Regions from separate parts of the Streptomyces sp. NPDC048434 genome, predicted to be linked through region 2. Evidence: riboswitches for the same ligand, from Rfam matches in the RefSeq annotation. Region 2 holds a riboswitch; the other holds the start of a gene.
What was found. Region 2 has a riboswitch for cobalamin ahead of metE (5-methyltetrahydropteroyltriglutamate--homocysteine S-methyltransferase). Riboswitches for the same ligand answer to the same signal wherever they lie in the genome.

Region 1: another riboswitch for cobalamin. It lies ahead of cobN (cobaltochelatase subunit CobN); the one in region 2 lies ahead of metE (5-methyltetrahydropteroyltriglutamate--homocysteine S-methyltransferase).

The regions. Positions count from the first base shown of each region.
Region 1 covers NZ_JBICXQ010000023.1:87,393-98,278, forward strand. The annotation lists gene ACGFWI_RS25885 (M56 family metallopeptidase) at 1-762, shown strand, start outside; gene ACGFWI_RS25890 (hypothetical protein) at 905-1,153, shown strand; gene ACGFWI_RS25895 (LCP family protein) at 1,445-2,773, shown strand; gene ACGFWI_RS25900 (DUF1876 domain-containing protein) at 2,935-3,207, opposite strand; gene ACGFWI_RS25905 (DUF4097 domain-containing protein) at 3,427-4,158, shown strand; gene cobN (cobaltochelatase subunit CobN) at 4,256-7,858, opposite strand; cobalamin riboswitch at 7,896-8,021, opposite strand; gene cobG (precorrin-3B synthase) at 8,188-9,546, shown strand; gene ACGFWI_RS25920 (precorrin-8X methylmutase) at 9,638-10,270, shown strand; gene ACGFWI_RS25925 (precorrin-2 C(20)-methyltransferase) at 10,273-10,886, shown strand, end outside.
Region 2 covers NZ_JBICXQ010000001.1:417,037-427,922, reverse strand. The annotation lists gene ACGFWI_RS01965 (DUF6777 domain-containing protein) at 538-1,539, shown strand; gene ACGFWI_RS01960 (Ig-like domain-containing protein) at 1,863-3,044, shown strand; gene ACGFWI_RS01955 (hypothetical protein) at 3,061-3,510, opposite strand; gene ACGFWI_RS01950 (cupredoxin domain-containing protein) at 3,549-3,947, opposite strand; gene ACGFWI_RS01945 (aldo/keto reductase) at 4,120-5,178, opposite strand; cobalamin riboswitch at 5,275-5,493, shown strand; gene metE (5-methyltetrahydropteroyltriglutamate--homocysteine S-methyltransferase) at 5,650-7,974, shown strand; gene ACGFWI_RS01935 (APC family permease) at 8,029-9,477, opposite strand; gene lysA (diaminopimelate decarboxylase) at 9,514-10,845, opposite strand.

The DNA of each region.
Region 1 (10,886 bases), on a different contig from region 2:
GGCTGGTCGGACCCCGAGGTGCGGGCCGCCGTCCCGTCCGCCGAGGTCGCCGGCGTCGCCGCGATTCCCCTGCTGGCCGCCGCGCTCATCGTGTGCGGCGCCGCGCTGCGCCGGCACCGCCGCATCCGGGCCCGTACCCACCGTGCGCTGGACGTGCTGCCGGCCGGCACCGGCCCCGTCGTGCTGCCGGACGACGAGCCCTACGCCTACGCCGTGCCCGGCACCCCGGCCCGCCCCGGACGGCCCGCCAGGCCCGGCCGGATCGCGGTCTCCCGCGGCATGCTGCGCAGCCTGGACGGCGACGAGCGGCGCGCCCTGTTCGCCCATGAGCGCGCGCATCTGCGCTGCCGCCACCATCGCTATCTGCTCGCCATACGCCTGGCCGGCTGTGTCAACCCGCTGCTGCTGCCGCTGCGTTCCGCGGTCGCCTTCGCCACCGAGCGCTGGGCGGACGAGGAGGCGGCGCAGGTGGTCGGCGACCGGCGGCTGACGGCGCGTGCGGTGGGCAAGGCGGCGCTGGTCACACGGCCCGCGCCGGCAGCGGGGCCGGCGCACTTCGCGGCGCCCGAACCCGGGCCGGTGCCGCGCCGGGTGGCGGCACTGCTCGGGCCCGTGCCGCCGGCCCGCCACTGGCCGCCGGCGCTGACCCCGGCCGGTCTGGCGGCCCTGGTCGCCGCGGCGGGCACGGCCGCCTCCGCGGTCTCCGCGCTCAACGCGGCGGTAGCGCTGTTCGTTGTTCTGAAGGCAGCAACGCCGCTCTAGGGGCACACTGACCCTTGACCCTCACCGGGCACGCACCGCGCACCGCGCTGTGACCGCCCCATACCAGGCAACTTCTACAACACTGTAGATCTTCCCGGTAGAGTGGCGCGCACATGCGCAACAGGCGTGGCCGGAGGGGGAGATGGCAACGAGGTGCGGACTCCTGACCTGGGACTGCCCGCCTCCAGAGGCGGAGGTGCGATGGGTCTATCAGCCGGTGGAGGTCCAATACCCGGACGGCCGGTGGACGTTGGGCCGCATCAACGCCTGGTGGACGGACGGGGCGGGCGAGTTGTGGTGCCGGCTGCGCACCCTGCCCGGCAGCGCGTGTCCGCAGTGGCTGCGTTACGACCCCGAGTCCATCCTGCTGCTGCCCAGCACCGGCATCTGACCCGCCACCTCCCGCCGGCACCGCCGGCCGCCGCTGCCGCCCCCTCCCCCGTACCGCCCCACCAGCATCAGAAGGACCAGAAGGGCCATCGGCGTGCATGACAGGCAGACGCACCAGCAGACGGCCCGGCGGGGCAGCGGCGGCACACCCGCAGCGTCCCGTACCACCGGCGATGCCTCCCGTGACCCCGGCGGCTCCCGCGCTTCCGGCGCCGGCTCGCGCCGTAGGCCGTCCGGTGCCCGCAGGTCCGGCGGCGGCTCCCGCCAGGCGGGCGGTACGGGCACGCTGCGGATGACCCGCCGCGGCCGCATCCTCGCCTGGACCGGCGGCGCGCTCGGCGTGCTGCTGCTCGGCACGGCCGGCGTCGGGGCGTGGGTCTACCAGCACCTGGACGGCAATATCCACGGCGCGGACATCGGGGTCGACGGCGCCCGGCCGGTCAATCTCAGCCCCGGCTCCAAGAACATCCTGGTCGTCGGCTCCGACAGCCGCGCCGGCGCCAACGCCAAGTACGGCAAGGGCCTGACCACCATGCAGTCGGACACACTGATGGTGCTGCACATCGCCGCCAACCGTAAGTGGGCGACCGCGCTGTCCTTCCCCCGGGACTCCTGGGTGCAGATCCCCGCCTGCACCCGCGGCAACGGCTCGAAGTCGTCCCCGCACCACTTCAAGATCAACGAGGCGTTCTCGATCGGCGGTGACTCCGGCGAGATCGGCAAGGCCGCGGCCTGCACCATCAAGACCGTCGAGAAGAACACCGGGCTGCGCATCGACCACTTCACCTCGGTCGACTTCCAGGGCTTCAAGGGCATGGTCAACGCGCTGGGCGGCATAGAGGTCTGCCCCAAGCACGCCATCCACGACAAGAAGGCCCACCTGGACATGGACGCGGGCTGCCAGAACGTCCAGGACGAGAAGGCGCTCGGCTATGTCCGCACCCGCTACAGCGTCGGAGACGGCTCCGACCTCGGCCGCATCGGCCGCCAGCAGGAGTTCATGAAGGCACTGGCGGCCAAGGCCCAGTCCAAGCTCACCAGCCCCGGCGAGCTCTACGACTTCCTGGACTCGGCCACCAAGTCCATCACCACCGACAAGGACCTGGCCGGCCTCAAGCCGCTCTACGACCTGGCCGCGACCGTCAAGGACATCCCCACCGACCGCCTCACCTTCCTGACCATCCCCAACTACTACCGCGAGGCCGACGTCCCCACCGACAAGGCCAATGTGGTCTGGCAGTATCCGCAGGCCGGCCGGCTCTTCAGCGACCTCGCGCACGACCGCGAGATCGGCGCCGCCGGCAAGAAGAAGCTCGCCGAGGCCGCCAAGAACCCGGTGACCGCGCGCTCCGTGCAGGTCCGCGTCCTCAACGGCACCGGCGCCCCCGGCCGGGCCGCCTCCGCCGGCGACCAGCTGCGCAAGCTCGGCTTCACGGTCACCGGCACCGGCAACGCCCCGGCGACGGACAAGACCACGGTCACCTACCCGGCCGCGCTCAAGACGCAGAGCGAGGTGCTCGCCTCCCGCCTCCCCGGCACCAAGGCCACGGAGTCGGCCGGGGCGGCGCCGGGCGCCGTGACGCTGACGATCGGGCCGGACTTCCCGGCGGACATGCCCTGAGGAACCGCGTCGGCCCGGCGCACTGCGTCCTGCCGACGTGTGCGCACCACTCTGCTTACTGCTGCGGCCTGCGCCGTGCTCCGTGCCGACCGCGTGCCCTCCGTCATGCCGACAGGGGCCCGTCCACGATCCGCCGGACGGGCCCCGACGGCCCGGGTCCCTCAGGCGTGCAGGCGTTCCACCGGCCGGGCCGTGTGCACCTCGATGTCGTGCGCGGCGCGCTGCAGCAGCTGATGGCTGAGGTCCGACATCGCACGGGCCACCGCCAGCTCGTCCCCGATGGCCGGGACGTTCTCGTCGGCGGGGTTACAGCGAGCCGCTCCCTGGCCGACCATCTGCCCGCCGTCCTTGCCACGCAGCCTGGCCTCGGCCCGGACCTCGCTGTCGGTCTCGGTGATGCTGATCTCGGCGTTCCATGTCTTCGTGCCAGTCACCGGAAGCCTCCTCGTCCGCCCCATAAACAGCACATGAACCGCCCCCACGAAAATCCTCGCACCGGCGTCCGCGGGCCGCACCTGGGGCCCGCCACACCTCGATCCGGGGGTTTTCCTCATGGTGGAGCCGCCGCACGCCGCCCTAGCCTCGTCGTAGCGGGGAACCGGGCGGCGGGCGCCCCCTCGCCTCACCAACTACCGAGCTTTCCGGGGGACTTCATGCGCAAGCGCGTCCGCTTCATCGGGATCGTCGCGATGGCCGCCATCGGGTCAGTGGGCATCAGCGCATGCGGACTGCTGCCCGGGAAGACCTTCAGAGACGACGCCGTGGTGTCGAAGAAGATCACGGCCGTCCGGCTGGACAGCACCTCGGGCGGCCTCACGGTGCACGGCGGCAAGGGCGGCGGCAAGGTCTCGGTCCACCGCTCGGTGACGTACCACGGCGACCGGCCCAAGGGGGCCACCCACCGGGTCGAGGACGGTGTGCTGGTGCTCACCGGCTGCGGCAAGAACTGCTCGGTGGACTACACCGTCGAGCTGCCCGCGGGCATCCCGGTCAGCGGCGAGACCTCGTCCGGCTCGGTGGATCTGACCCAGGTGGGCCCGGTGAAGGTGACGACCAGCTCCGGCACCATCGACCTGGACGGCGTGGCCGGCACGGTCGACGCACGGACCTCCAACGGCCGGATCACCGGACGCGGCCTGTCCGGCAAGCGCATCGCGGCAGAGACCTCCAACGGGGCGATCGATCTCACCCCGGCCCGCGCCCAGAGCGTCCGGGCGAAGACGTCCAACGGCGGCATCACCCTGCGGCTGCCGAAGGGTCCGTACCGGGTAGCCGCGGAGACCAGCAACGGGGACAAGCACATAGGTGTCGCCCAGGACCCGGCGGGACGCTTCCACCTGGACCTGACCACCAGCAACGGGGACATCACCGCACGCCCCGCCTGATGCCGTGGCATCGGGCGGGGCCGGGACGGCCGAGCGGGCCCGGTCTCCGGGCCCCGGCCGCCTGCCGACCGGGACGGGACGGACCCCGCCCCCGGCGTCAGTCCTCCCCCTCCAGCTCCCCTTCGGTCTCCAGGAACGCCTGCCGCAGGGCCGCCAGCGTCTCGGCGTCCGGCTTCTCCCACATACCGCGGGATTCGGCCTCCAGGAGGCGTTCGGCGATGCCGTGCAGGGCCCAGGGGTTGGCCTCCTGCAGGAAGTCGCGGTTCTCGGGGTCGAGCACGTAGGTCTGGGCGAGCTTGTCGTACATCCAGTCGGCGATCACGCCCGTGGTGGCGTCGTAGCCGAACAAGTAGTCCACGGTCGCGGCGAGTTCGAAGGCGCCCTTGTAACCGTGGCGGCGCATCGCCTCGATCCAGCGGGGGTTGACCACCCGGGCGCGGAAGACCCGGGAGGTCTCCTCGACGAGGGTGCGGGTGCGGACCGTCTCCGGACGGGTGGAGTCACCGATGTACGCCTCCGGGGCCTTGCCCTTGAGCGCCTTGACGGTGGCGACCATGCCGCCGTGGTACTGGAAGTAGTCGTCGGAGTCCGCGATGTCGTGCTCGCGGGTATCGGTGTTCTTGGCGGCGACCGCGATGCGCTTGTAGGCGGTCTCCATCTCGTCCCGGGCCGGCCGGCCTTCGAGACCGCGGCCGTAGGCGTAACCGCCCCAGACGGTGTAGACCTCGGCGAGGTCGGCGTCGGTGCGCCAGTCGCGGGAATCGATCAGCTGGAGCAGTCCCGCGCCGTACGTCCCCGGACGGGAGCCGAAGATGCGGGTGGTGGCGCGCCGCTCGTCGCCGTGCTCGGCCAGGTCGGCCTGGGCGTGGGCGCGTACGAAGTTGGACTCCGCGGGCTCGTCCAGGCCGGCGGCGAGCCGTACTGCGTCGTCGAGCAGGCCGATGACGTGCGGGAAGGCGTCACGGAAGAAGCCGGAGATGCGCAGGGTGACATCGATACGGGGGCGGCCGAGCTCGGCCAGCGCGATGGGCTCCAGGCCGTTGACCCGGCGCGAGGCGTCGTCCCATACGGGGCGGACCCCCAGCAGGGCGAGGGCCTCGGCGATATCGTCGCCGCTGGTCCGCATCGCGCTGGTGCCCCACAGGGACAGACCGACCGACTGCGGCCAGTCGCCGTTGTCGGTGCGGTAGCGCTCCAGCAGGGAGTCAGCGAGGGCCTGGCCGGTCTCCCAGGCGAGGCGGGAGGGGACGGCCTTGGGGTCGACGGAGTAGAAGTTACGGCCCGTCGGCAGGACGTTGACCAGGCCGCGCAGCGGGGAGCCGGAGGGACCGGCCGGAACGAAACCGCCGTTCAGCGCGTGCACCGCGTGGTCGATCTCGTCGGTGGTGGCGGCGAGGCGCGGGACGACCTGGCGGGCGGCGAAGTCGAGGATGTCGGCGACCGCGGCCGGGTGCCCCTCGGCGGTCCCGGCCACCGCCGCCGGGTCCCAGTCCGCGTCCTCCATCGCCTGGACCAGCGCGCGGGCCGTGGCCTCGGCCTCGTCGGCGGTCGTCCGGGTCGCGGCGGACTCGTCGAGACCGAGCGCCTCGCGCAGACCGGGCAGGGCGGACGTACCGCCCCAGATCTGGCGGGCGCGGAGGATGGACAGGACGAGGTTGACGCGGGCCTCGCCGGCCGGTGCGCCGCCCAGGACATGCAGACCGTCGCGGATCTGGGCGTCCTTGACCTCGCACAGCCAGCCGTCGACGTGCAGCAGGAAGTCGTCGAAGCCCTCGTCGTCCGGGCGGGCCTCCAGGCCCAGGTCGTGGTCGAGCCTGGCGGCCTGGATCAGCGTCCAGATCTGGGCGCGGATCGCGGGCAGCTTGGCCGGGTCCATGGCGGAGATGGCCGCGTACTCGTCGAGCAGCTGCTCCAGGCGCGCGATATCGCCGTAGGACTCGGCGCGGGCCATCGGCGGGACGAGGTGGTCGACGAGGGTGGCGTGGACCCGGCGCTTGGCCTGGGTGCCCTCGCCCGGGTCGTTGACCAGGAAGGGGTAGACGAGCGGGAGATCGCCGAGGGCGGCGTCCGGGCCGCAGGCCGCGGACAGCCCGGCGTTCTTGCCGGGCAGCCACTCCAGGTTGCCGTGCTTGCCCAGGTGGACCATGGCGTCCGCGCCGAATCCGCCGTCGTCGGCCGAGGCCGCGATCCAGCGGTACGCCGCCAAGTAGTGGTGCGAGGGCGGCAGATCGGGGTCGTGGTAGATCGCGATCGGGTTCTCGCCGAAGCCGCGCGGCGGCTGGATGAGGATGAGGAGATTGCCGCGGCGCAGGGCGGCCAGCACGATGTCGCCGTCGGGGTTGCGGCTGCGGTCGACGAACATCTCGCCGGGCGGCGGCCCCCAGTGCTGCTCGACGGAGTCCCGCAGTTCCTGCGGGAGCGTGGCGTACCAGCGCTTGTAGTCGGCGGCCGGGATACGGACCGGGTTGCGGGCGAGCTGCTCCTCGGTCAGCCACTCCTGGTCGTGGCCGCCGGCCTCGATGAGGGCGTAGATCAGCTCGTCGCCGTCGCCGGACACGAGGCCGGGAACCTCTTCGGTGCCGAAGTCATAGCCGTCGGCCTGCAGACGGCGCAGCAGCGCGACGGCGCTGGCGGGGGTGTCCAGGCCGACCGCGTTGCCGATCCGGGAGTGCTTGGTCGGGTACGCGGACAGCACCAGGGCGAGGCGCTTCTCGGCGGCCGGGATGTGGCGCAGCCGGGCATGCCGGACGGCGATGCCGGCGACCCGGGCGGCGCGCTCGGCGTCGGCGACGTACACCGGCAGACCGTCCTCGTCGACCTCCTTGAAGGAGAACGGAACGGTGATCAGCCGGCCGTCGAACTCGGGGACGGCGATCTGCGAGGCGGCGTCCAGCGGCGACAGCCCCTCGTCGCTCTCCTCCCAGGCACTGCGCGGCCCGGTCAGGCACAGGGCCTGCAGGATCGGAACGTCGAGGGCGGCCAGCGCGCCCGCGTCCCAGGACTCGTCATCGCCGCCGGCGGAGGCCTCGGCGGGCTTGCTGCCGCCCGCGGCGAGGACCGTGGTGACCAGGGTGTCGGCGGCCCGCAGCTCCTCGATCAGCTCCGGCTCGGGGGCACGGAGGGAAGCGACGAAGAGCGGGCGGGCACGGCCGCCCGCCGCCTCGATCTGCTCGCACAGGGTCCGTACGAAGCCGGTGTTGCCGCTCATGTGGTGGGCGCGGTAGTAGAGCACGGCGATCAGCGGGCCGGTCTCGTTGCGGGCTTCCCACTCCAGCGGGCCCCAGCTGGGGGCGGGCGCGGGCGGCTCGAAGCCATGACCGGTCAGCAGCACCGTGTCGGAGAGGAAGCGGGCGAGCTGGTCGAGATTGGCGGGCCCGCCGTGCGCGAGGTAGGCGTGCGCCTCGGCCGCGATGCCGACCGGGACCGTGGACTGCTCCATGAGCTGGGCGTCGGGGGCCTGTTCACCGGTGAGCACGACGACCGGCCGGTGCTGGTCCTCGGCGAGCAGCACCTCCAGGCCCTCCTCCCAGGCCCGGATCCCGCCGAGGAGACGCACGACGACGAGGTCGCAGCCCTCCAGCAGTGCGGGCAGCTCGGCGACGTCGAGACGGGCGGGGTTGGCGAGCCGGTACGGCACGGGACCCGTGGCCGCGCGGGCACTGAGCAGGTCGGTGTCGGAGGTCGACAGCAGCAGAAGCATGCGAGCGCAGGCCTTCCTCGGGGTGTCCGCGCCCCGGGTGGTCGTAAGGACGGCGGGAGTTCCTGGCTCGCCCGGCAGGCCGGGTTCACAGTGGCGGGACCGCGCCGGATTCTCACCGGGCTTCCTCCCTAGGGCCGTAGGACCCTGCGCCGTCGCTGGCGTCGGCGGGCCAGCCGACCCACCGACCTGCATAGTAAGGGCTGTGGCCGGGCGAGGTAAGCGGGCCTCCTGGCAGGCCGCGGCGGGACGGGGGCGTGCACGCGGCGGGCCGGGTGCATGGCCGGATCCGGCCCGGATCGGCGCCCACCCCCGTGGGTATGCTCGCGGCCATGCCGCCCTCCCCCTCGACACGGCCGCAGGCCGCCGCACCGCCTCTGCGCGACCGCGGTGACGCCTGCCCGGGAGCGCTGCGGCTGCATACGGCCGCCGACGGCAATCTCGCCCGTATCCGGGTACCCGCCGGAGATTTGACGGCCCGTCAGGCCACTGTCCTGGCCAACGCCGCGGAACTGCTCGGCGACGGCCACCTCTCCCTCACCTCCCGCGGCAACGCCGAGCTCCGCGGCCTTGCGGAGGACTGCGGCGCCCGGCTCGCCGGTCTGCTGCGCGACGCCGGTCTGCTGCCCTCCGAGCGCCACGAACGCATCCGCAACATCCTCGCCTCCCCGCTGGCCGGACTGGACCGGCACACCCCTTCTGACGTGCGACGGTGGGCCCGTGAGCTGGACGCACTGCTCTGTGCGAGCGAGTCAGCGACCGCCCTCTCCGGCCGTTTCCTGTTCGTTGTGGACGACGGACGGGGCGATGTGGCGGCGCTCGGCGGAGATGTGAGCTTGCTCGCAGAACCGGACGGGGACCGGACCGGACCGGCGGGCAGCGCCCTGCTGCGGGTCGGCGACGATCCGGCGGCGCTGCGGATCGCCGGCCCGGACGTACCGCGCGCCGCGCTCACCGCCGCCGAGGCCTTCCTGACCGCCGCCGGGGCGAGCGGCAGCGGCGCCTGGCGGGTCCGCGAACTCCCGGACGGGCACGGGCTGAGCGCCCTGGACGTGGCCGACGCGCTGCGGTCGGCGGGCATCGGGGCCGCGTACGTGCCCGAGGCTCCCGCACCCGGAACCCGCACCTCCCCGCCGTATGCGGACTCCTCCGCCCCCGGCATCGTCGAGGGCCCCGACGGCGACCGGGCGCTCTCGGTCCTGGCGCCGCTGGGCCGGCTGTCGGTGGCCCAATGGCGGCTGCTGACCGCGATCGCCGCCGACGACGGCGCCGGCGCACTGCGCCTCACCCCGTGGCGCGGCATCGTCCTGCCCGGACTGCCGGCCGCCGCGGCACCCGGCCGGCTGGCGGAGCTCACCACCGCCGGACTGATCACCGACCCGGCCTCCCCCTGGCACCGCCTGGGCGCCTGTACGGGCCGCCCCGGCTGTGCCAAGTCCCTCACCGACGTACGCGCCGACGCCACGGCCGCCGTCGCCGCCGGCACAGCCGTCCCGGACGAAGCACCCACCGGCCCGCCTCCCGAGGGTGTCCCCGTGTACTGGTCGGGCTGCGCACGCCGCTGCGGTCACCCGCACGGCACCTGGGTCGACGTGCTGGCCACGGCGGAGGGCTACCGGGTAGCACTGGTACGTCCGGACACCGCACCGGACACCGCACACACCGCGGCGGCCCCGCCCCCGGCCCCATGAACCGCCCCGAAGCCCCATGCCCCACCCCATGAATCACCCGAGTCCCCCGATCCCCCCGAGCCCTCCCGCACCCGACAACCCCGAGGCCACAGTGACCGCGTTCGACTACGAGAAGGACGGTGCGGCGATCTACCGCCAGTCCTTCGCCACCATCCGCGCCGAGGCGGACCTCGCCGGGCTGCCCGCCGACGTCAGCCAGGTCGCGGTCCGGATGATCCACGCCTGCGGCATGGTCGACCTGGTACGCGATCTGGCCTTCACCCCCGACGTGGTGGCAGCCGCCCGCAAGGCGCTGCACGCCGGTGCGCCGATCCTCTGCGACGCCAACATGGTCGCCAGCGGCGTCACCCGTAAGCGGCTGCCGGCCGGCAACGAGGTGCTGTGCACCCTCGCCGACCCGTCGGTCGCGGACCTGGCCGCCCGGAGGGGGACCACCCGCAGCGCCGCGGCCCTGGAGCTGTGGCGGGACCGGCTGGAAGGCGCCGTGGTCGCGTTCGGCAACGCCCCCACCGCCCTCTTCCGGTTCCTCGAAATGATCGAGGAAGGCGCGCCCCGCCCGGCCGCCGTCATCGGCATACCCGTGGGCTTCATCGGCGCCGCCGAGTCCAAGGACGCGCTGATCGCCCATCCGTCGAAGCTGGACCACATCGTGGTGCGCGGACGCCGGGGCGGCAGCGCCATGGCCGCGGCCGCGATCAACGCCATGGCAAGCGAGGAAGAGTAAGCGTGAGCGAGCAGCAGGCAACCGGTGACGGCAGCGTCGCGACGACGGCCGGCCCCGGCCGCCTTTACGGGGTCGGTCTCGGCCCCGGCGACCCGTCCCTCATGACGGTCCGGGCGGTCGACGTCATCGCCGGCGCCGACGTCATCGCGTACCACAGCGCCCGGCACGGACGCTCGATCGCGCGCTCCATCGCCGCCGAGCATCTGCGCGCCGACCACATCGAGGAGGCGCTGGTCTACCCGGTCACCACCGAGTCGACCGACCATCCCGGCGGCTACCGGGGCGCCCTGGACGAGTTCTACGAGTCCGCGGCCGCCCGCCTCACCGTCCACCTCGACGCCGGCCGCACCGTCGCCGTCATCTCCGAGGGCGACCCGCTCTTCTACGGCTCCTACCAGCACATGCACAAGCGGCTGGCCCACCGCTACCCGACCGAGGTCATCCCCGGCGTCACCTCCATCAGCGCCGCCGCGGCCCGCCTGGGCAAGCCGCTCGCCGAGGCCGACGAGGTCCTGACGATCCTCCCCGGCACGCTCCCGGAGGAGGAACTGACCGCCCGTCTGGCCTCGACCGACACCGCCGTCGTCATGAAGCTCGGCCGCACCTTCCCCACCGT
Region 2 (10,886 bases):
TCCGCCTGGAAGGACACCTTGGCCGCCCCGCAGGGAAGGAAAATGCAGGAAACGGCCATGTGGCGCAGAACGCCTGTCCCGATACTTGTCCCGCATCCACGGCATGCACGCACCACCGTAAGCACCGGCGGGCCGCCCCGCTTGCGGACGGTGTCGCCCCCGGGCACACAATGGTCACGACCTTGACAAAAGCGGGCGAATTTCGCATCGCCGGATGGCCCACCCGCGACGGAAGAGGTACCCGTGACATCTCCACCGCCGCCTGACAGCCACCCGACCGGACCACCATCGGGCCCGCTCTCCGGCCCGTCGTCCGAGCCCTCGCACGAGCCGACTCGGGTGAGTCCGGAACCGGGGCGGACGCCGCCGACGGAGCCCACCGCGCCGGGATCCGGCACTCCCCCGGGCGGGTCCGGCGGGGGCGACGAAGGCGGCGGGGGCGGTGGCGGCTCCGGCCGTGGTGGGGGCGGCGGGGCGGCCGGGGGCGGCAGACCCTGGTGGCGGTCCGCGCCGCGGGTCGCGATCATCGCGGCCGCCGTGGTCGCAGCGGTGATCCTGACGGTCGTACTCACCCGGCCGGGCGGCTCCGGCACCGGCGAGGTGTTCGCCGAACCGGCCGGCTCGACCGGCCGGGACCCGGTCACCAAGTCGACGGCGAACGAGTCCTCCCCGGCCCCTTCCGCCACGCCCAAAAAGCCGTCCGGCGGCGGGAACAGCACCTTCCAGGGCGCGACGCCCGGCCTCTACGGCGGCACCCGGAAGAGCGCGAGCTGCGATGTCGAGAAGCAGATCACCTACCTGAAGGACGCCCCCGCGAGGAACCGGGCGTTCGCCGGCGTCCTGGGCAAACAGCCGGCTCAGATCCCGTCCTATCTGCGGTCGCTGACGCCGGTGCAGCTGGGCTATGACACCCGGGTCAGCAACCACGGCTTCAAGGACGGCAAGGCCACCACCTTCCAGTCGGTCCTGCAGGCCGGCACCGCGGCCATGGTGGACTCGTATGGAGTGCCGCGGGTGCGCTGCAAGTGCGGGAACCCGCTGACCGAGCCGACACCTCTCAAGGGCGGGGTGAAGACGGTCGGCACGAAGTGGCCCGGATACCAGGCCTCGAACGCGGTCGTCGTCACGCCCGCAAAGACCAAGATCAAGGAATTTGTGCTGCGCGACCCGAAGACGGGCACGTGGTTCAAGCGCCCCGAGGGCGGCACCGGCACCACGGACACCCCGACGACCCCGCCGGCCGAGACCCCCAGCGGCCCCACCACCTCCGAGCCCCCGCCGAACGGGTCGCCGTCGGCCGGTGAGACCTCGTCCGGGACCTCCGGCCCCTCGACCCCGGGCACCGGTACGGCCACCCCCGGGTCTCCGACGGACACCACGGGAGGGTCCGGCACCACCGGCGGGCCGACCGGGCACTCCCCGAGCCCCGGGGGCACGCCCGGCGGCGGGTCACCGGGCGGCGGGTCGCCCGGCAGCGGTGGGTCACCCGGCGGCCGGGCTTCACAGCCGGGAGGCGGCAAGACACCGCCGTCCACCTGACAGCAAGCGCCCCGTACGGGAAAGCGGCGGGCAGCCGGAAGGCCGCCCGCCGCTTTCCTGCTGCACGGCTTTCCTGCTGCGCGGCTTTCCTGCTGGGCTGCTGGGCTGCTGGGCTGCTGGGCTGCTGGGCTGCTGGGCTGCTGGGCCACCTTCGCCGCATGCCCGATGTCGAACTGTGTCCTAATCATCCGGCGCACCGGACAACCTCCGAAGCGGAGAGACCCTCTGCCTATGCGGCGGGTGCATTGGCGGCCCTTGACGGTTATCCCCGCACAGGGCCGGGCTCCGCCACTGTCAGTTGTTCTGCTTTGCAGGGGACCCCCGTGCACGCCGGACCACGCCGCCACCCCGCCTGGTTGATACCCGCCCTGATAGCGGCGGGCACGCTGTTGACCGCGTGCGGGGCGGGTGCCGACGCGCCGGAGGCGGGGCAGCCCGCGGCGAAGGTGACCGTCACCCCGGCCGCCGGAAACACCTCGGCCAAGCTCGGCTCGGAGATATCCGTACGGGCCGACGGCGGAAAGCTCACCTCGGTCGAGGTCAAGGACGACAAGGGCGGCACGGTCACCGGGAAGCTCGCCGGTGACGGCGTGTCATGGAAATCGGACGGCAAGGTCAAGCCCAAGACCACCTACACCGTGCGGACCAGGACGAAGTCGTCGCAGGGCAAGGAATCCGCGGCCACCTCGGAGTTCACCACAGAGCAGGCCGACAAGGTGAACAAACTCACCAACACCCCCTCCGGCGGGCAGACCGTGGGCACCGGAATGCCGGTATCGATCCTCTTCGACCACCCGATAGCGAAGGACCGGCGCGCCGAAATCGAGAAGGCGCTGAAGGTCACCACCCAGCCGAAGGTCCAGGGTGCGTGGGGCTGGGTCAAGGACTACTCCGGCAAGGACCGGATCGACTGGCGCCCCAAGGATTACTGGCCCGCCGGCACCAAGGTCTCCGTCAAGGGCGCGCTGTCCGGGATCAACTCCGGTGACGACGGCGGCTGGTTCGCCCGCGACTACAACTTCGGCTTCCGTATCGGTGCCGACCACAAGGCCGTCATCGATGTGCCCTCGCACACGCTGACCATGTACGAGAACGGCAAGAGCGTCGACAGCATCCGCGGCTCCGCGGGCTCCCCGCAGGACCCGACCCGCGGCGGGGTGCACACCGTACGCAGCAAGAACGCGGCCGAGACGATGGACTCCGCCACCATCGGCCATGGCGACGAGTGGAGCCTGGACTCCAAGTGGGTCACCCACCTCACCGCGTCCGGGACCTTTCTGCACTCCGCCCCGTGGAACAAGTCGATCGGTGTGGACAACAACAGCCACGGCTGCTTCGGCATGACCACCTCGGACGCCAAGAAGATCTACGACTTCCTGCCGATCGGCTCCACGGTCGAGGTGAAGGGCACCAGCAACACCAACAGGACCGACGTCGGCAACGGCCTGGAGGTCTGGCAGGAGAGCTGGACGCAGTGGCAGCAGCGCAGCGCGCTGCAGCACTGACCCGGGCGGCGGGCACTCATCTGCGGTGTCTGCGGGGGCTGCGGGTGCGGGTGAGCAGCAGGAAGAAGGTGGCCAGGACGGCGACGGCCTGACCCAGTGCCGCGAGCCTCTTGTCGCTGCTCCAATCCGGTTCGTACATGTCCGGGAGCGGTCCCGGCGCGCCGATGTCCACGTAGGTGTAGAGGAGCAGCAGCGCGAGTCCGCCCGTCGCGACGAGCCAGGCGAAGGTGTCGGCCGCCGGCCGGCGCCAGGCCAGGACGAGCAGGGCGGCGAGCGCGGCCAGCGCGGCCTCGACACGGAAGAGCATGCCCTGGCTGATGGTTGCCGTGACCCCGTCGTACCGGCCGGCGAGCCGGGCGTGGACGTAGGCGTCCAGGGCCAGGCCGGCCGCCGCCAGCAGCCGTGCGATACCGCGGGCGACGCGGCCGGACCGCCCGCGCTCCGGGACGGAGTTGTCTGGTGCCACGGCTTCTCCAAGCCTCTCGGTGAGCGGCGGTAGCCGGGTCAGCGGACGGTGAGCCGGCCCTTCATGTACGGGTGGATCGTGCAGACGTAGGGGTAGCGGCCGGGCTTGGCGGGCGCCGTGAAGGTGACCGTCCGGCCCGGCTTGATGCTGCCGGTGTCGAAGGCCTTGGCGCCGGTGGCCGTCACGGTGTGCGTGGTGGAGTCCTCGTTGACCACGGTGATCCTGGCGCCGGGCCGTACGGACAGGGCGGCCGGCTTGAAGGCGAAGTCCTTGACGGTGAGCCGGGTGCCGGCCGGTGCACCGGGGCTCGGCTGCGCCGTGGGGGTGCGGGATCTCGACGGGGCGGTGCCGCCGCCGGTGTGCGAGCAGCTGCCGAGGCCCGTGGCGAACAGGGCGACAGCAGCCACGGCGACGGCCGTCCTGGCGGTCTTCCTCATCGGGCGTCCGTCTCCTTCGGTCCGGCCGGTCCGGCCTCGGCGGGCCGCACACCTCAATAGACCGCAGACGCCGCCGCCCGGCCATCCGGGCGGCGGCGTTCGGCGTACCGGGCGGACGGCAGGGCGGGCGGCGGGCGCCGACGCCGTTCCGTACGCAGCGAGGCCGTACCGGTCAGCGGATCTCGCTGGTCGTACGGCGATAGGTGGAGCGCCGGTCCTCGATCTCGGGCCAGCGGTCGCCGTAGACGTTCTCGGTGATGCCCGGCTCCCGCAGGAAGTCGTGCGGGAAGCCCAGCGGTACCGCGCTGCTCCGTTCGAGCCGTGCCAGCGCGTCGGCGTCCAGCGTGACATCCACCGAGGCGAGGTTGTCCAGGAGCTGGCTCTCCTTGGTGGCGGCGATGATCGGGATGATGTTGCCGGGCCGGCTGCGCAGCCACGCCAGCGCCACCTGCGCCGGGCTCCAGCCGCCCTGCTCGGCGATCTCCAGCACCGCGGTGACGGTCCCCTCCGCGTTGTGGTCCCGTTGGCCGTCCTCGCCGACGATGTCCAGCCGGCCCGTCTCACCGCGGCGGTACTTGCCGGTGAGCCGGCCGCCCGCGAGCGGTCCCCACGCCAGTACGGCCAGGTCGAAGGCGCGGGCCTGCGGCAGCAGTTCGCGCTCCGGCGTCCGCTCCAGCAGGTTGTAGCGCAGCTGCGAGCCCGCGAACGCGGTCCAGCCGCGCAGCTCGGCGAGGGTGTTCGCCTGCGCGATCTCCCAGGCCGGCCAGTCGGAGACGCCGATGTAGAGCACCTTTCCCGACCGCACCATGTCGTCGAGCGCCCGCATCACCTCCTCCACGGGCGTGAAGTTGTCCCGGGCGTGCACCCACAGCACATCGAGATGGTCGGTGCGCAGCCGCTCCAGGCTCTCCTCCACCGACCGGACCAGGTTCTTGCGGTGGCTGCCCGCCGCGTTCACATCGCCCTTGCGGGTCGCGCAGGTGTACTTGGTCGCCAGGACGAAGCGCTCCCGCCGGCCTTCGAGCAGCTCGCCCAGGATCCGTTCCGAGGCGCCGTCGGTGTAGTTGTTGGCGGTGTCGATGAAGTTGCCGCCCGCGTCCGCGTAGGCGTCCAGGATCCGGCCGCTGGTGTCCTTTCCCGCGCCCCAGCCCCAGTCGTCGCCGATGGTCATGGCGCCCAGGCTCAGCTCGCTCACCCGCAGACCGGTCCTGCCGAACAGTGTGTAGCGCACGTGGTTCCCTTCGATCGGCGCAGCTCTCCGGTGCTGCGCTCACGCTAGGAGCTGGAGCGCGCTCCAGCGCAAGGCGCGGCGTTGACGGCATGCCCTAGGGTGGCGGGAGCAACTGGTTCGCCCTGTCCGCCAGGCAGGCGCGTCGCAAGAGGGAACTCCGGTGGAAATCCGGGACTGCCCCGCAGCGGTGAGTGGGAACGACCGCCGTCATACGCACTGGGCCCGGCCGGGTCTGGGAAGCGACGGCCAGTAGATGTCCGCCCTTGGTGGATGTGCCCATGAGTCCGAAGACCTGCCAGTGCCCCCGTGCGACCGGTGCGCGGGGAGATCTCGGTGACCTCGAGGGCGGGTCGGCGGACATCAGACGGGCACATACGGCGGGAATGCGCCGGGGCCCGTCCGGTTTGCCGTCCCTTCGCGCCCCCGACCCGTCCCGTGGTCCATGGAGGCATACTCGCGAAGGAGAGTTCCGTGACCAGCACGTCCGCAGCCGCGGCAGCACACGCCACCGTGCACGGCTACCCCCGTCAGGGGCAGCACCGTGAACTGAAGAAGGCCATCGAGGGCTACTGGAAGGGCCGCGTCAGCGCCGACACCCTCCGCAGCACCGCCGCCGGGCTGCGCCACGGCAATTGGCGGCAGCTCGCCGAGGCCGGTGTCCACGAGGTGCCGACCGGTGACTTCTCGTACTACGACCACGTGCTGGACACCAGCGTGATGGTCGGCGCGATCCCCGCCCGGCACCGCGCCGCGCTGGCCGCCGACCCGCTGGAGGGGTACTTCGCGATGGCCCGCGGCACCCAGGACGTGGCGCCGCTGGAGATGACCAAGTGGTTCGACACCAACTACCACTACCTGGTACCGGAGTTGGGGCCCGACACGGTCTTCGCCGCGGACTCCGCCAAGCAGGTCGCCGAGCTGACGGAGGCACTCGGTCTCGGGTTGGCCGCCCGCCCGGTGCTCGTCGGGCCGGTCACCTATCTGCTGCTGGCCAAGCCGGCGCCCGGTGTCGCGCCCGATTTCGATCCGCTGACGCTGCTCGACCGGCTGCTGCCCGTCTACGCCGAGGTGCTCGCCGACCTCCGGGCGGCCGGCGCCGACTGGGTGCAGCTGGACGAGCCGGCACTGGTGCAGGACCGCTCCCCCGCCGTCCTGAACGCCGCGGCCCGCGCCTACCGCGGCCTCGGTACGCTCCCCGACCGCCCGCGGCTGCTGGTCGCCTCCTACTTCGACCGGCTGGGCGAGGCGCTGCCGGTGCTGGCCAAGGCGCCCGTCGAGGGGCTGGCACTGGACTTCACCGGCGCCGCGGCCGGCAATCTCGGGGATCTGGCGGCGGTCGGCGGGCCGCCCGGGAAGCGGCTGGTCGCCGGTGTGGTCGACGGCCGCAATGTGTGGATCAACTCCTTCGAGAAGTCGCTGGCCACCCTGGGTACGCTCCTCGGCCTGGCCGACCGGGTCGATGTGTCGTCCTCCTGCTCGCTGCTGCACGTCCCGCTGGACGCCGCCGCCGAGCGCGACATCGACCCGCAGATCGCCCGCTGGCTGGCCTTCGCCCGGCAGAAGACCGCGGAGATCGTGACGCTGGCGCGCGGCCTGGCGCAGGGCACCGACTCCATCGCGGCCGAACTCACCGCCAACCGCGCTGACTTGGCTTCCCGGGCCGGTTCGGCGCTCACTCATGACCCGGTGGTACGCGCCCGTACCGCCGCCGTCACCGACGCCGACGGCCGCCGTTCGCAGCCGTACGCCGAGCGGGCCGCCGCCCAGCGCGCGCACCTCGGGCTGCCGCTGCTGCCGACCACCACCATCGGCTCGTTCCCGCAGACCGCCGAACTGCGCACCGCCCGCGCCGATCTGCGGGCCGGGCGGATCGACACCGCGGGGTACGAGGAGCGCATCTCGGCCGAGATCCGCGAGGTTCTGGCCTTCCAGGAGAAGGCCGGTATCGATGTGCTGGTGCACGGCGAGCCGGAACGCAACGACATGGTCCAGTACTTCGCCGAGCAGCTCACCGGCTACCTCGCCACCCGGCACGGCTGGGTCCAGTCGTACGGCACCCGCTATGTCCGCCCGCCGATCCTGGCCGGGGACATCTCCCGCCCCGAGCCGATGACGGTCCGCTGGACGACCTACGCCCAGTCGCTCACCGACCGGCCGGTCAAGGGCATGCTCACCGGCCCGGTCACCATGCTCGCCTGGTCCTTCGTCCGCGACGACCAGCCGCAGGGCGAGACGGCGCGCCAGGTGGCGCTCGCCCTGCGCGACGAGGTGAACGACCTGGAGGCGGCCGGGAGTTCGGTGATCCAGGTCGATGAGCCCGCGCTGCGCGAGACGCTGCCGCTGCGTGCCGCGGACCGTGCGGAGTATCTGGCCTGGGCCACCGAGGCATTCCGTCTCACGACCGGCGGGGTCCGTCCGGACACCCAGATCCACACCCATATGTGCTACGCGGAGTTCGGCGACATCCTGCAGGCCATCGACGACCTCGACGCCGATGTCATCAGCCTGGAGGCGGCCCGCTCCCATATGCAGGCCGCCCGGGAGCTCGCCACGGCCGGCTATCCGCGCGAGGTGGGCCCCGGCGTCTACGACATCCACTCGCCGCGCGTACCGGGCGTGCACGAGGCAACCGCCATGCTGCGTGAGGGACTCGACGCCATCCCGGCCGAGCGGCTGTGGGTCAACCCCGACTGCGGTCTGAAGACCCGCGGCTGGCCCGAGGTGCGGGCCGCCCTGGAGAACCTGGTCACCGCGGCCCGCGAGGTCCGTGGGGGTCTGCCCGGCGCGGCTTCCTGACCGCGGGCGGGCCGGGGCCGGCGCCCGTGGGGGGTGCCGGCCCCGGCCCGTCGCTCACTGGAGCCGCGAACGGTGGCGGCTGTAGCAGAGGTACACGGCCAGCGCCACGGCGAGCCAGCCGGCGAACAGGAGGTAGGTGGGCAGCGGCAGGCCATAGAGCAGATAGCCGCAGAACGCCACCGAGAGCAGCGGCACCACCGGATAGCCGGGCACCTTGAAGCCACGGTCGAGACCGGGCGCGGTACGGCGCAGGATGATCACGCCCACCGAGACCACGGTGAAGGCGACCAGGGTGCCCAGGCTGGTCAGATCCGCCAGGACGTCCAGCGGGAAGACCGCGGCCAGTACGGCGACGAACCCGCTGACCAGGACCGTGCCGAGCACCGGGGTCCCGGTGCGGGGGTCGACGCGGTGGAAGACGGCGGGCAGCATCCCGTCGCGGCCCATGGAGTACAGGATCCGCGTCTGCCCGTAGAGCACCACCAGGGTGACGCTGACGATGGACAGCACCGCGCCCGCCGACAGCAGCACCCCCGGCCAGCCCGCCCCGGTGACCTTCGCCAGGATCGCCGACAGCCCCGCCTCCTGGCCCGCGAACGCGGTCCACGGCTGGGCACCCACGCCGACGAGGGCCACCAGCACATAGACGGTGGTGACCGCCAGCAGCGCACAGATGATCGCCAGCGGGAGGGTCCGGCGCGGGTTGCGGACCTCCTCCCCGGCCGTGGAGACCGCGTCGAGTCCGATGAAGGAGAAGAAGACCGTGGAGGCGGCGGCGCCTATCCCCGCCATGCCCATCGGGGCGAAGGGGTGCAGATGGGCCGGGTCGAAGCCGGTGACGCCCAGCGTGACGAACAGCGCCAGCACCGCCAGCTTGAGCAGCACCATCACGGTGTTGACCAGCGCCGACTCCTTGGCGCCACGCACCAGCAGCAGACCGCACAGCACCACCAGCACGGCGCCGGGCACATTGAGAATGCCGCCGTCACCGGGCGGCGCGGAGATCGCCGCGGGCATCTGAACGCCGAAGACCCGCTGGGTCAGATCGTTGAGGTACTGGCCCCAGCTCACCGCGATGGCCGCGCCGGAGACCGCGTACTCCAGCAGCAGGCACCAGCCGACGGCGTACGCGGCGAACTCGCCGAGCGTGGCATAGGCGTAGGAGTACGACGACCCGGAGACCGGTACGGCGGAGGCGAGTTCGGCGTAGCACAGGGCGGTGAGCGCCGCGGCCACGGCACCGATGACGAAGGAGAGGAGGACGGCGGGTCCGGCCTCGGGGACCGCGGCGTTGAGGGCGAAGAAGATGCCGGTGCCGACAGTCGCCCCGATACCGATCATGGTCAGCTGGAAGGCGCCCACGGTACGGCGCAGTCCGCCGCCGTCGGCCGGCGCCTCGGCCTCGGCGAGAAAGGCCTCCGGCGGTTTGCGGCGCAGGAGCTGATGGCGCAGTCGCGGGCGGGCGAGGGGTGGTTGGCCTGGCAGCACATCGGTGGGTCGCACGGGGGCCTCGATCCGGGGAGGGGCAGGGGTGGTCCGTCAGGGCAGGTCGCGGCGCATCAGGTCCGCGTAGGTCTCGCGTCGTACGACGGGGCGGGAGCGGCCGTCGCGGCAGAAGATGACCGGCGGACGGCGGGCCGCGTTGTAGTTGTTGGCGAGGGAGTACGTGTACGCGCCGGTGGCCGGGACGGCGATCAGGTCCCCGGGCCGCGGGTCCTGGAGGAGCACGCCCGTGCTGAGCACATCGCCGGATTCGCAGTGCCGGCCGACGACGCGGCACCGTTCGCCGGGGGACCCTTCGGCGGGGGCCCGCACCCGGGTGGCCACCGTCGCCTCGAACCGCTGCCCGTACAGCGAGACTTCGAGGTTGTCGCCCATCCCGCCGTCCACGGCGACGAAGGTCTCGCCGCCGGAGCGCTTGACCGTCACCACGCGGTAGAGCGAGACGCCGGACTCGGCGACCATCGACCGGCCGGGTTCGATGATGACCCGGGCACCGGCCGGCAGCAGCTCATCGGCCGCCGCGGTCAGCGCGTCCAGATAGGCCTCGACCACCGGCGGCCGGTCGTCGTACGTGTAGCGCGCCCCCAGCCCGCCGCCGAGGTCGTACACGGGGAACCGGCCGAGCTCCGCCACCGCCGCCACGGCCCGGACGAACGGTTCGGTGGCGAGGATCTGCGAGCCGATGTGCACATGCAGTCCGTCCAGGCGCAGCCGGGCGCTCGCGCGCAGCCGGGCGACCGCCTCGCGCGCCTGCGGCAGCAGCAGACCGAACTTCGAGCCGCGCTGGCCGGTGGAGACCGCCTCGTGGGTGTCGGGGCGGACATCGGGGGTGACCCGGACCAGGACGGCCTGCTCGCGGCGGCCCGCGCCATGGGCCCGGTCCATGACGTGTTCCAGCCGGTCGATGTCGTCGAAGTTGTCGATGACGACAAGGCCGACACGGGCCTCGACGGCCGCCCGGAGGTAGCTCTCCGTCTTGGCGTTGCCGTGCACGATCACCTTGGCCGGGTCGGTGCCCGCGGCGAGGGCCAGCGCCAGTTCGCCGCCGCTGGCGACATCGACGCCGAGCCCCTCCTCGGCGAGCAGCCGGTAGACGGCGGTGCACGGGAAGGCCTTGGAGGCGAAGGCCACCATCGAGTCCGGCCGGCGCGCGGCCAACCCGTCGGCGTAGCGGCCGGCCCGGTCCCGCAGCGCACCCTCGTCGATGAGCAGCGCGGGCGTGCCGTGGCGCGCCGCCAGCTCCGCCACATGGCATCCGCCGATGCGCAGCCCGCCGTCCGCCGCCGTCGTGGTGCCGGGCGGGAACAGCCCGAGCAGGGCGTCGGCGAACGGGGGGACGGGCGCTGCGGTGGTGGTCCCGTGAACCATGGAAGTGCTCCTTGCTGGGGCGCGTCGGGGTACGGGACGCG